Regions from separate parts of the Peribacillus sp. FW305-BF15 genome, predicted to be linked through region 2. Evidence: riboswitches for the same ligand, from Rfam matches in the RefSeq annotation. Region 2 holds a riboswitch; the other holds the start of a gene.

Region 1 (5,076 bases), on a different contig from region 2:
CGCTCATTAGGATGGGCATTTTGCTTATACTCGCCGACAATGTCCGTGATCAGTTCTACAAGCTGTTCCGGTTCAATGCCTTCCGCTACCGGCTGACCCGGATGGGCCGTTCTTCCAACCGGTTTAGCTCCAAGAAATAAGTCGAACTTCCCTTTTCGGAAGACAATCCCGATATCATCCATCACAGCACTATAACAAGCCATCCCACACCCATTAAAACCGATGTTCAGTTCCTTGGGCATGCTCATTCCGCCAAGCACCCGGTGTATTTCGTCCGCATAAGGAATGGATTCCGCTTTTTCACCATCACAGAAATCACAGGCTTTTAATGTCAGTACATCCCCAATCGGCGACAAAAGAAAGTTTGCTGATTGCAATTTCCCCGTAATGACTTCCGGATCCATTGTCGGGATCTTTAAGACGATTTTATGATTTGGCGTATATTCCATCGTTCCCTTTTCCCCGACAACTTCCGCAAGTGTCATCATTTGTTTGGGAGTGAATTGTTTATTCGCCACACCTGGACTAACGGCAAGTTCGAACACCGACTCCATTTTTTGCTGAACAACCGGCTTAATGGATTGCTGAACGGCTTGACCCTTGACTCTGGACAGGGCTTCCATTGCCATTTCAAAGGAAGCTTGCTTCTTTTCAGGTGCTTTTGTAAGTAAGCCAACTCCTCCAACGGACTCGGGTAAGGCTTCTTGATCTAATGCCCACGGTTCCGCTTCTTTTTGCAGTCGCTGATGCGGCTTCAAAGTTTGCTTTTCCGAATTCAACGTATATTTTCTTTGATAGCCTCTCGGTGTGATGATTTTGTCGTCATATAAAAAGGTGGATGAATTACCGATAATGACGGTGGTCAACATTCCAATATCGTGATTCAACATATCCTGCAAATTGGTAATGACAATATCCTGCCTATCGCGATAAGCACTTTTCACCAACCCGACAGGTGTATCCGGCGAGCGGTAGCGGAGGAGAATTTTCTGTGTTTCAACAATTTGCCGGGTCCGCCTGCCGCTGCGCGGATTATACAGTGCAATGACAAAGTCTGCCATTGCAGCTGCTTCAACCCTTTTAGCGATCAGTTCCCAAGGAGTTAAATGATCACTGAGGCTGATCGTACACGAATCGTGCATGACGGGCGCCCCAAGTAAAGACGCACATGAGTTGATTGCTGAGATGCCAGGAATGACTTCAATGCCCACTCCAGTTTCTTCTTTCCAGCCTTTTTCAATCAATACTTCATAAACCAACCCTGCCATCCCGTAAACTCCGGCATCCCCACTGGAAATCACCGCCACTTTCTTTCCCAGCTCCGCTTGTTTCACTGCTTCCTGTGCACGTGATACCTCTTCGGTCATCCCCGTACTAATGATCGTTTGATCTGTTAGCAGTCCCTGAATGAGTTCAACATAAGTTTTATAACCAATGATGTAGTCACTTTCTTGAAGGGCTTCGACGGCACGTTTGGTAATGTGTTCAAAATTCCCGGGCCCAAAGCCCACGACGAATAATTTACCGTTTGTACTCATTAAGACATCTCCTTTTACGCTTTGTTCTTTGAAATACCCGTATGAGCAGGAAAATCTGGATTAGGGGTCATTTCCCCGTCTTTGTATTGATAGATCATCTGTGGAACAAACTCACCATCATCGATATTACTGACGATCTGCCGACCGAAATCAGGCGTTTCCACTCGATACCAGTTTCCTTGGGGATAGGCAATCACAACGCAGGCATCCTTACATCTCCCGTTACAGCGTGTCCTCGTTGTATGGATTTTCAGATCCAGTCCTTTTGAAGCAATTTCATCGCGAATCGCTTGGGTTACTTCTTCCCCGCCCTTTTTCATGCAGCTGCTCCCATTACAAATCAACAGATGCGTATTTGTACCCGTCAAGTTCCAAGTAGTCATCTTCTTCCTCCTGAGTTCAGGGAAAAGGCAAAATAAAAAACCTTAACATAAGAGTCAAGGTTTTAAAAAAACTATATGAATGAGGAGCCAAAGGCAAGCATGCCAAATCCTCCCAAAATCGTCATAGTCCTTCTACCTTTCCCTCCGAAAAGTATCATGCAATTTTAAAAGCAGGTTTCCTGGCTTACGCTTCATTTTACTTTGTCCCTTCCCGGCATCATGCCAGTGGCTATCGACAATTCATCAGCGTTTACAGTAGCGGGGGCTGCATCGGATTTTCACCGATTTCCCTATTATCCCTTGCTTATTCACACAAGGGCACTTTTAAAATGAAATATTTGGTTTTATTATACATTTCAAACTAACTTAATCTATCATATAACAACTTTGTCAAAATTCAATAGTTTATTCCGACTGTTTAGAAAAGTTTAAACGTATAAAACCAGTTACAATCCTATCCTCGCAACAAATTTCGGCCCCAAAAAAAAGATAGTGTAGCTGGAATTATTTCTTTATGGTACACTATACGAGAATTTTCTAAATAATTACATAAGTTTCATGGTGTTGAATTTCTCGGAATTCAGCTTAAAAGGGAAGCCGGTGAAAATCCGGAGCGGTCCCGCCACTGTAAAGGGAAGTTCCATTACGTTAACTTTAATCCACTGTCAAATGAGATGGGAAGGATGTAATGGGATGATGAACCAAAGCCAGGAGACCTGCCATGAAGCGTGAAACTGTTTCAGCCTACGAGGATGGGCGTGCGGATCAGGCAAAATGGCCCATGGTTGGTTCATGCTGCAAAATTCCTGTTCATTACGCACTTCTTTCCTTTGAGAGAAGTGCTTTTTAGTTTGGGCGCCGCTTTTCTTCTCAAGATTGATCAGAACAATTAAAAGTGTTGAAAGGAGAAAGAATGAAAAGAACCAATTGGAAAATTATTTATTTTGTCATTTTACTGCTTTTTGTCCCGAAACGGGCATTGGCCATGCATATCATGGAGGGCTTTTTACCCATAGAATGGGCTATATTCTGGTGGGCCGTGACGCTTCCATTTTTAATCTTGGGTTACCGGTCCATTAGGTCCAAAGTAAGGGAAAACCCAGAAACAAAAATGATACTTGGCCTATCGGGCGCATTTGTATTTATATTATCGGCCCTAAAGATTCCTTCTGTTACGGGAAGTTCTTCGCACCCTACCGGAGTTGGTTTAGGTTCCATACTATTCGGACCATTGGCCATGAGTGTGGTCGGCTCCATCGTTCTGTTATTTCAAGCTGTTTTACTGGCACACGGAGGATTGACGACATTAGGGGCCAATGCATTCTCCATGGCCGTTTGCGGACCCTTCATTGCTTACTTTGTCTTCAAGGGCGCAACTAAATTGGGATGGTCTTTTTCACTTGCCGTATTCTTGGCAGCTGCTTTTGGGGATTTGGGCACCTATGTGGTAACTTCCGTTCAACTTGCTCTTGCTTTCCCTTCCGAGGTAGGGGGATTCATGGCCTCTTTCAGTAAATTTGCCGGGATTTTTGCCCTGACCCAAATTCCCTTGGCAATCAGTGAGGGGTTATTGACAGTCGTCGTAATGAATTTCTTGAAAAAATACAATCTAGGCGAATTGAAATTGCTGCGAGTTTTATCTAAGGAGGCCCGTTAAAATGAAAAAAAGTTTACTGCTGCTTTTCCTGGTTGTCATTCTTGCAACCTTACCGTTAATCACCCAACAAGGAACGGAATTTGGCGGTGCCGACGGCGAAGCCGAGGAAGCCATCACTAAGATCCATCCGGAATACAAGCCATGGTTCAACAGTATTTGGGAGCCGCCAGGTGCAGAAACCGAAAGCTTATTATTTGCGCTTCAAGCTGCAATCGGAGCCGGTTTCATTGGATACTTCATTGGTGTGATGAGACAAAGGAATAAGCAAACCAAACAAGAATTGGCCGAAAAATCGAAGCATGTTACTCATTGATAAATATGCCTATTTCAATGGGCTAAAGGATGTACATCCGTTGGAAAAGATGGTTTTTGCACTCTCTCTTTTGCTGTTTTCGTTAACGGTAAGGGATATGGCCGTTTCGCTCATCACTTTTACGGTGATGAGCGCTTTAATCATTTTCGCGGCAAAAATCCCGCTTTCTTATTATCTTAAATTACTTCTATTACCAGGATTTTTTATACTATCAGGAACCATTACCATCCTTTTTTCTTTCACTAGTAAATTCACTTCGATTTCGAATATATGGTGGTCCTGGAAGATCGGGAATTGGCAAATATTCATCAGCAATGACAGCTTTGGTACGGTGGCCAATTTGATCACTGTCGTATTCTGCAGCATCAGCTGTTTATATTTCCTTACCTTAACTACACCCATTACCGTCATCCTATCTGTGCTGCGAAAACTTAAAGTGCCTTCGTTATTGGTCGATTTAATAGAATTGACCTATCGATTCATCTTTATTTTTTTAGATACGGCTTTGGCCATTCACCAATCACAAGCTTCACGGCTGGGGTATGGTTCGTTTAGGAAAGGCATTCGATCTCTCGGATTACTAATTTCATCATTATTTTTAGGAGTATTGCAGCGCTCTGGACAGTTGACGATGGCCATGAACGCAAGAGGCTATCAGGAGAACCTTTCCTATATCGAGGATACTTACACCTATTCCTCACGCAATTGGCTGATCGCGATTGTCATACTAGGAAGCTTAATCCTTATTAATGGATATTTGTAAATTGGAGGCAACCCAACAATGGACGAGCATATTTTTCATTTAGAAGGCCTCACCCATCAATTCGCAGATGGAACCTTCGCTTTAAAAGGACTTTCGCTAACGATCCAACAAGGTAAAAAAATTGCATTATTAGGCAATAATGGTGCTGGCAAATCGACTTTATTCCTCCATTTAAATGGTCTATTACAACCTACTGCAGGAAAGATCAGATTTAAGGGCAAGAAAATGAAATATGACCGGAAAGCATTATTATCATTACGAAAGCAAGTCGGTATCGTTTTTCAAGATCCCGACTCTCAGCTCTTTTCCGCTAATGTACAACAGGATATATCGTTTGGACCAATGAATTTAGGATGGGATAGAATTACAGTCCAGGAGAAAGTAAATTGGGCAATGGCTGAAACGGAAGTAACCGAACTAAA
Region 2 (5,076 bases):
CAATGACAACGGAAGCAAATGTTTATGGTCAGGTCCCCAAAGCTTTCGGACAAAATGAGGAATGACCAATCCTACAAAACCAATCGCCCCTGAAACGGCAACGGCTGCCCCTGTCAATGTCGAACCGGCTATCAAGATCCACATTTTCCGCCGCTTGACGTTCACACCTAAGTGTTTTGCCCGGTCTTCCCCGAAAGTCATCGCATTCAATTCTTTTGTATTCATGATTAAGGTCAACGAGCCAATGATAAAAAACGGCAAAATGATTACGATATAATTCCAGCCGCGCATTGAGACGCTTCCCATCAGCCAGCCGATGATTTGTCTTAATTCATCACCCGTCAGCGCAATCATCAATGAAATGAAGGCACTTAAAAACGAGCTGAAAATGATTCCCGTTAAGATGATCGTTTCTACTTTCATCGACCGGTCCATTTTTTTTGCAAAAGTCAGTACGCAGAGCATCGTGAGCACTGAACATAAGATGCTCAATGCCGGAAGAGTATATAAACCGATGAATGGCAGTGATATATTCAAAAATATCGTCAATACGGCGCCGACCGATGCTCCTGATGAAATACCTAATGTGTAAGGATCAGCGAGCGGGTTCCGGAGCAGTCCTTGAAAAGCCGCACCCGCGATCGCAAGTGATGCCCCAACCAAACCAGCGAGCAGCACCCGCGGCAAGCGGATGTTCATCACGATATTCGTAAGCATCACATCCGGATCGGCAGAAATCGGCAAGTGGAAAATCTCCTTGCCGATTATTTGTATAAGTACGGGAATCGGAACTGGCACCGAACCAAAGGAAATGCCTATCGTCATTGCGAATAACAAAATCAACAACGCAATCAAATAGGCAAACGCCCATTTAGTTGTCAAACTGGTTCGGATAGACTGCTTTGGCAAGTTCCTCTACTCCTTCTATTAAGCGTGGACCGGAACGGGTCACCAAGTCAGAATGGACATCAAAGACTTGGCCATTCTTAACAGCATTTACGTCTTGCCATCCTTTTCGGGCCTTCACTCCACTTACTGCATCTTTCGTATAATAACCATACGTTGTAATGATGACATCAGGATTTGCAGCAATCATCGACTCTTCATCAATTTTTGCCCAACCGTCCAATTCAGCAGCCGCATTATCCGCTGAAATAATCTGAAGCATCTCATTCATGAAAGTATTTTTTCCAGGTGTGTATATTTCCGGTGAAGGCGAAACTTCCACTAAAACGGTCTTCCTATCCTCTTTCTTTACGGATTTGGCTTTTTCCTGGATATCCTTGAGCTTCGTTTTCATATCCGCAACGATTTCGTTTGCCTTATCATGTTCTCCCGTTGCCTTTCCAATCATTTCAATAGATTCATAGACTTGGTCAAAGCTTTGTGCATCATTGACTACGAGCACATCTATTCCAGCATCCTTAAGCTGCTGTAAACCCTCATTTGAATTATGGGCACTTGATGCATGCGCAAGAACAAGGTCAGGCTTCATGGAGACAATCAGCTCCGTGTTCATTTCCATTCCGCCAACTTTTTCAATTTCTTTCGTCTCTTCCGGGTAATTATCATTGTCGGAAACACCAACGACCTTTTTACCCAAACCAAGTGCAAAGACCACTTCCGTATTACTTGGTATCAACGAAACGATTTTCTTCGGTTCTTTTTCTATCGTAACTTTTTCCCCACTTGCATCTTTAATCGTAATCGGGAAAGCCTCGTGTTGAGCATGGTTCGTTTGCTCTTTTTCTTTTCCTTCATCAGCAGCACCACCGCAGCCTACCATCATGCCTGCAGTAAGCAACATTAACAGTATCAGACCAAAAATCTTCTTCATTTTCATTCCCCACAATCTTTTTATTTAATTTCTTCATACCTAACAGAGAAAACCAATACTGGAAGATACCCCCCAAAACAAAAGCATCTCCCGTTAAACGGAAGATGCTTGCATGGCAACAATATCAATACGGACTCTTTCTTAGGGTCTGCCACACACCTTCCCATCCGCGTAGGTTACAGGTGTACGAATTCTGGCAGGTCTCCTGGCTCATGGTCATCGTCAACGGCACCTTCCCATATCTCATACAGTGGTACACAGCCGTCAGCTCCCATATACAGTGGCGGGACCGCGTTGGCATTTCACCAACTTCCCTTTTAAGTCATTAAGACACCAAATCGTTCATATGTATATAATTTTCACTGCCTTCATTATACACCATGTAAGAATCGATTATTATATGATTTTTCTGAACAAGTGCGAAATGCCCCTTCACCCTTCAATGCTTTGAAGCATTTTCAATCAGCGACGCAAACCCATTGATCGATAACCCTGGTGAAATCCGAACTCGATGCAGAGCATGCATCCCTTGGTCGCTTGAAGCTCCCCCAGGTTCGGTAGTGACTGCCATCTTGTATCCAGCTTCTTCTGACAGCCTGAGACTCTCTTCGTTATACCGACCAACCGGATAGGAAAGCACTGTCGTGTCCTGGTCGAGGATATGGTCGAACAGCACCTTCGACTGAACCATTTCCGCTTCTTGCTGCTCTGCCGTCATGCGGTTCAGCTCCAAATGGCTGATGGTATGGCTTTCAATTGAAATCCCATCCCTGCTCATCTCCAACATTTGATTTTCAGTCAGGTGATGACCTTTATCAATGGACTTCCCGATCATGAAGACAGTTGCTTTCATATCATGTTCTTTTAATATCGGGAAGGCCTCCGTGTAGTTATCTGTATAGCCATCATCAAAAGTAATCCAGACGCACTTCTCACTTGGCATCCGATTCTCGGTTAAAACGAGGAATGCTTCTTCAGGGGATAATGTATAGTAACCATTCTCCCGAAGCCAAGCCATCTGTGATCGGAATTCCTCCCTTGGAACCCGAAGGCCATTCCCTTCAGAAATACTGTGATACATCAATATCGGAAGCTGGACCGGGGACTCGGCCTTTAACCAGCCTCCCGTATCGATTTGCCCCTCCGAATCCTGCCCGGTCCCATTCTCAGCCGCTTCGGCCACTTCAATGTCATCTTCCGCAATCGGTGCAGCCGTCTTTGTGCCTATCCCCTCTAAAATCCCTTGTGAGCATCCAGGTAAAATCAAAACCCCCAGCAATGCCGCCATCCTTAACACTCTATATTTTTTCACTATCATTCTCCTGAATTTTTTATAGTATAATAGTACCAGAAAACCGCTGATCAATAAAGTATTCCATTTAATGAAAAAAAGAGGAAAAACGAAAACTTAGCGACACACTAAACATTCATGAGGATTTTTTTTCATAAGTATGTGCTATTAGCTTGAAAAGTTTGCCTATAAGAAATATAATAAATAAGTCGTCGACTTTAATATATGTCCCAGTAGCTCAGCAGGATAGAGCGACAGCCTCCTAAGCTGTAGGTCGTAGGTTCGATTCCTATCTGGGACGCTAAAGTTTATAAGCCCTGTTATAATGCGGTTTCTCCGTGTTGTAGCAGGTTTTTTTTCTGTTGATTTTTTGATGGGAAACGCAGGTCCCAAAGCTGAATTATTTCATCAAGTCTTATAGAAATAAAATCTGATTGCAAAACTATGCATAAAGGTTGGAAATATTGGCGAACAACCATACAACTGTTTGAAAGTAAAAAAAGTCTTATTTATGACGTCGATATATACAAATACTGATTTCTGGATATAATCATGTTTTTTTTAAAATATATGTTTTAACCTGTCCCATCCGGGTATACAAATACTGTAAGACATTCTCACCAAAGGAGATGATAGTGCATGATGAGTACAATCAGAAGCCAATGGAACAAAGAGAATGACGCAGCGGTGTTTAGTCCCGGTGATCAGCGTTAGAGTCAATTGAAGAGTTGGAAGATAATCAAGCATGGGAATTACTAGTCTTCTCATCCAAAGGAGGAAGATACGATCATGAGTATTTACAGCCTATGGAATCCAGAGAATGATGAAGCAATTTTCAGTCCGGGTGATCAGAAGCCATTCAGTACGCTCATACGAATAGATTCGGATAAACACACACACACTGACAAAACACTTGAATATGAATTACATGGCACCGTACTGAATGAAATTTAGTCGAAGCAGGAATATACCGAAAAAGGATGGAGCGATTGCTCCATCCTTTTTCATTTATTTATCGAATTTCAGTTTCGCCAAGGCATCTGCCAATGCAGTATTGATCGGCTCTTCTTTATTTTGCTTTTTCATATAATTGGATACTTCATTTTTGGATACTTTTTGATTTTTATTTTGACCTCTTCGTTTATTGTAAGAAGATAGTTTTTCGTGAAAACCGCATTTACAGGTGAATGTCTGTGCTTCTCCTTGACCGCGCATTTCCATCTTTTTATGACATTGCGGGCATCTGGCATTTGTTACACGTGAAACACTTTTTTTGTGGCCGCAATCACGATCTTGACAGACAAGCATTTTTCCCTTTTTACTATTCACTTCCAGCATCAGCTTGCCGCAATCAGGACATTTCGTTCCTGACACGTTATCATGCTTGAATTTTTGGTCACTATTTTTGATTTCATGGACGATATTTTTGGCGTAGGAGCGCATATCGCCGATGAAAGCCTGTTTTGGCAGCTTTCCTTTTGCTATCGCAGTTAACTTTTGCTCCCATTGGGCTGTCAAAGCTGGAGAACGCAAGTCTTCAGGTGCCAATTGAAGAAGTTGTTTTCCTTTCGAGGTGACATGAAGGCCCTTTCCTCTCTTCTCGATCAGGAAGCTATTGAACAGTTTTTCAATGACATCCGCACGTGTTGCAACAGTTCCAATCCCGCCAGTTTCACCAAGAGTCTTGATGAGCTCTTTGCTTTCCCCTGCCATGAAACGAGCGGGATTCTCCATTGCCGAAAGAAGCGACCCCTCATTGAATGGTTCCGGCGGTTTCGTTTCACCCTCTGTTTGTTTCACAGTCGAAATGGTTAAACTGTCACCTTTTTGAACGTTCGGAAGCAGTTGCTCCGCAAGGCCATCTTTAGCTTCTTCCTCATCGAATTGGTGATCATAAACTTCCTTCCAACCTGACTTCAGGATGACCTTCCCTTTTGCCATGAACATC

The links. A riboswitch is a leader RNA that binds a small molecule or an ion and turns the genes downstream of it on or off. The one in region 2 is predicted to bind cobalamin.
Region 1: it holds a riboswitch for cobalamin, as region 2 does, so the genes downstream of both, AC3WLU_RS18050 ((2Fe-2S) ferredoxin domain-containing protein) here and AC3WLU_RS04365 (ABC transporter substrate-binding protein) in region 2, are expected to answer to the same signal.

Annotation. Positions count from the first base shown of each region.
Region 1 covers NZ_JBYSYV010000017.1:30,855-35,930, forward strand. The annotation lists gene cobJ (precorrin-3B C(17)-methyltransferase) at 1-1,538, opposite strand, end outside; gene AC3WLU_RS18050 ((2Fe-2S) ferredoxin domain-containing protein) at 1,553-1,921, opposite strand; cobalamin riboswitch at 2,074-2,262, opposite strand; cobalamin riboswitch at 2,464-2,659, shown strand; gene AC3WLU_RS18055 (hypothetical protein) at 2,643-2,771, shown strand; gene AC3WLU_RS18060 (energy-coupling factor ABC transporter permease) at 2,835-3,578, shown strand; gene AC3WLU_RS18065 (energy-coupling factor ABC transporter substrate-binding protein) at 3,580-3,891, shown strand; gene cbiQ (cobalt ECF transporter T component CbiQ) at 3,878-4,654, shown strand; gene AC3WLU_RS18075 (energy-coupling factor ABC transporter ATP-binding protein) at 4,673-5,076, shown strand, end outside.
Region 2 covers NZ_JBYSYV010000003.1:210,505-215,580, forward strand. The annotation lists gene AC3WLU_RS04360 (FecCD family ABC transporter permease) at 1-909, opposite strand, end outside; gene AC3WLU_RS04365 (ABC transporter substrate-binding protein) at 872-1,837, opposite strand; cobalamin riboswitch at 2,016-2,190, opposite strand; gene AC3WLU_RS04370 (polysaccharide deacetylase family protein) at 2,277-3,125, opposite strand; tRNA gene AC3WLU_RS04375 (tRNA-Arg) at 3,356-3,429, shown strand; gene AC3WLU_RS04380 (hypothetical protein) at 3,918-4,082, shown strand; gene AC3WLU_RS04385 (DNA topoisomerase III) at 4,137-5,076, opposite strand, start outside.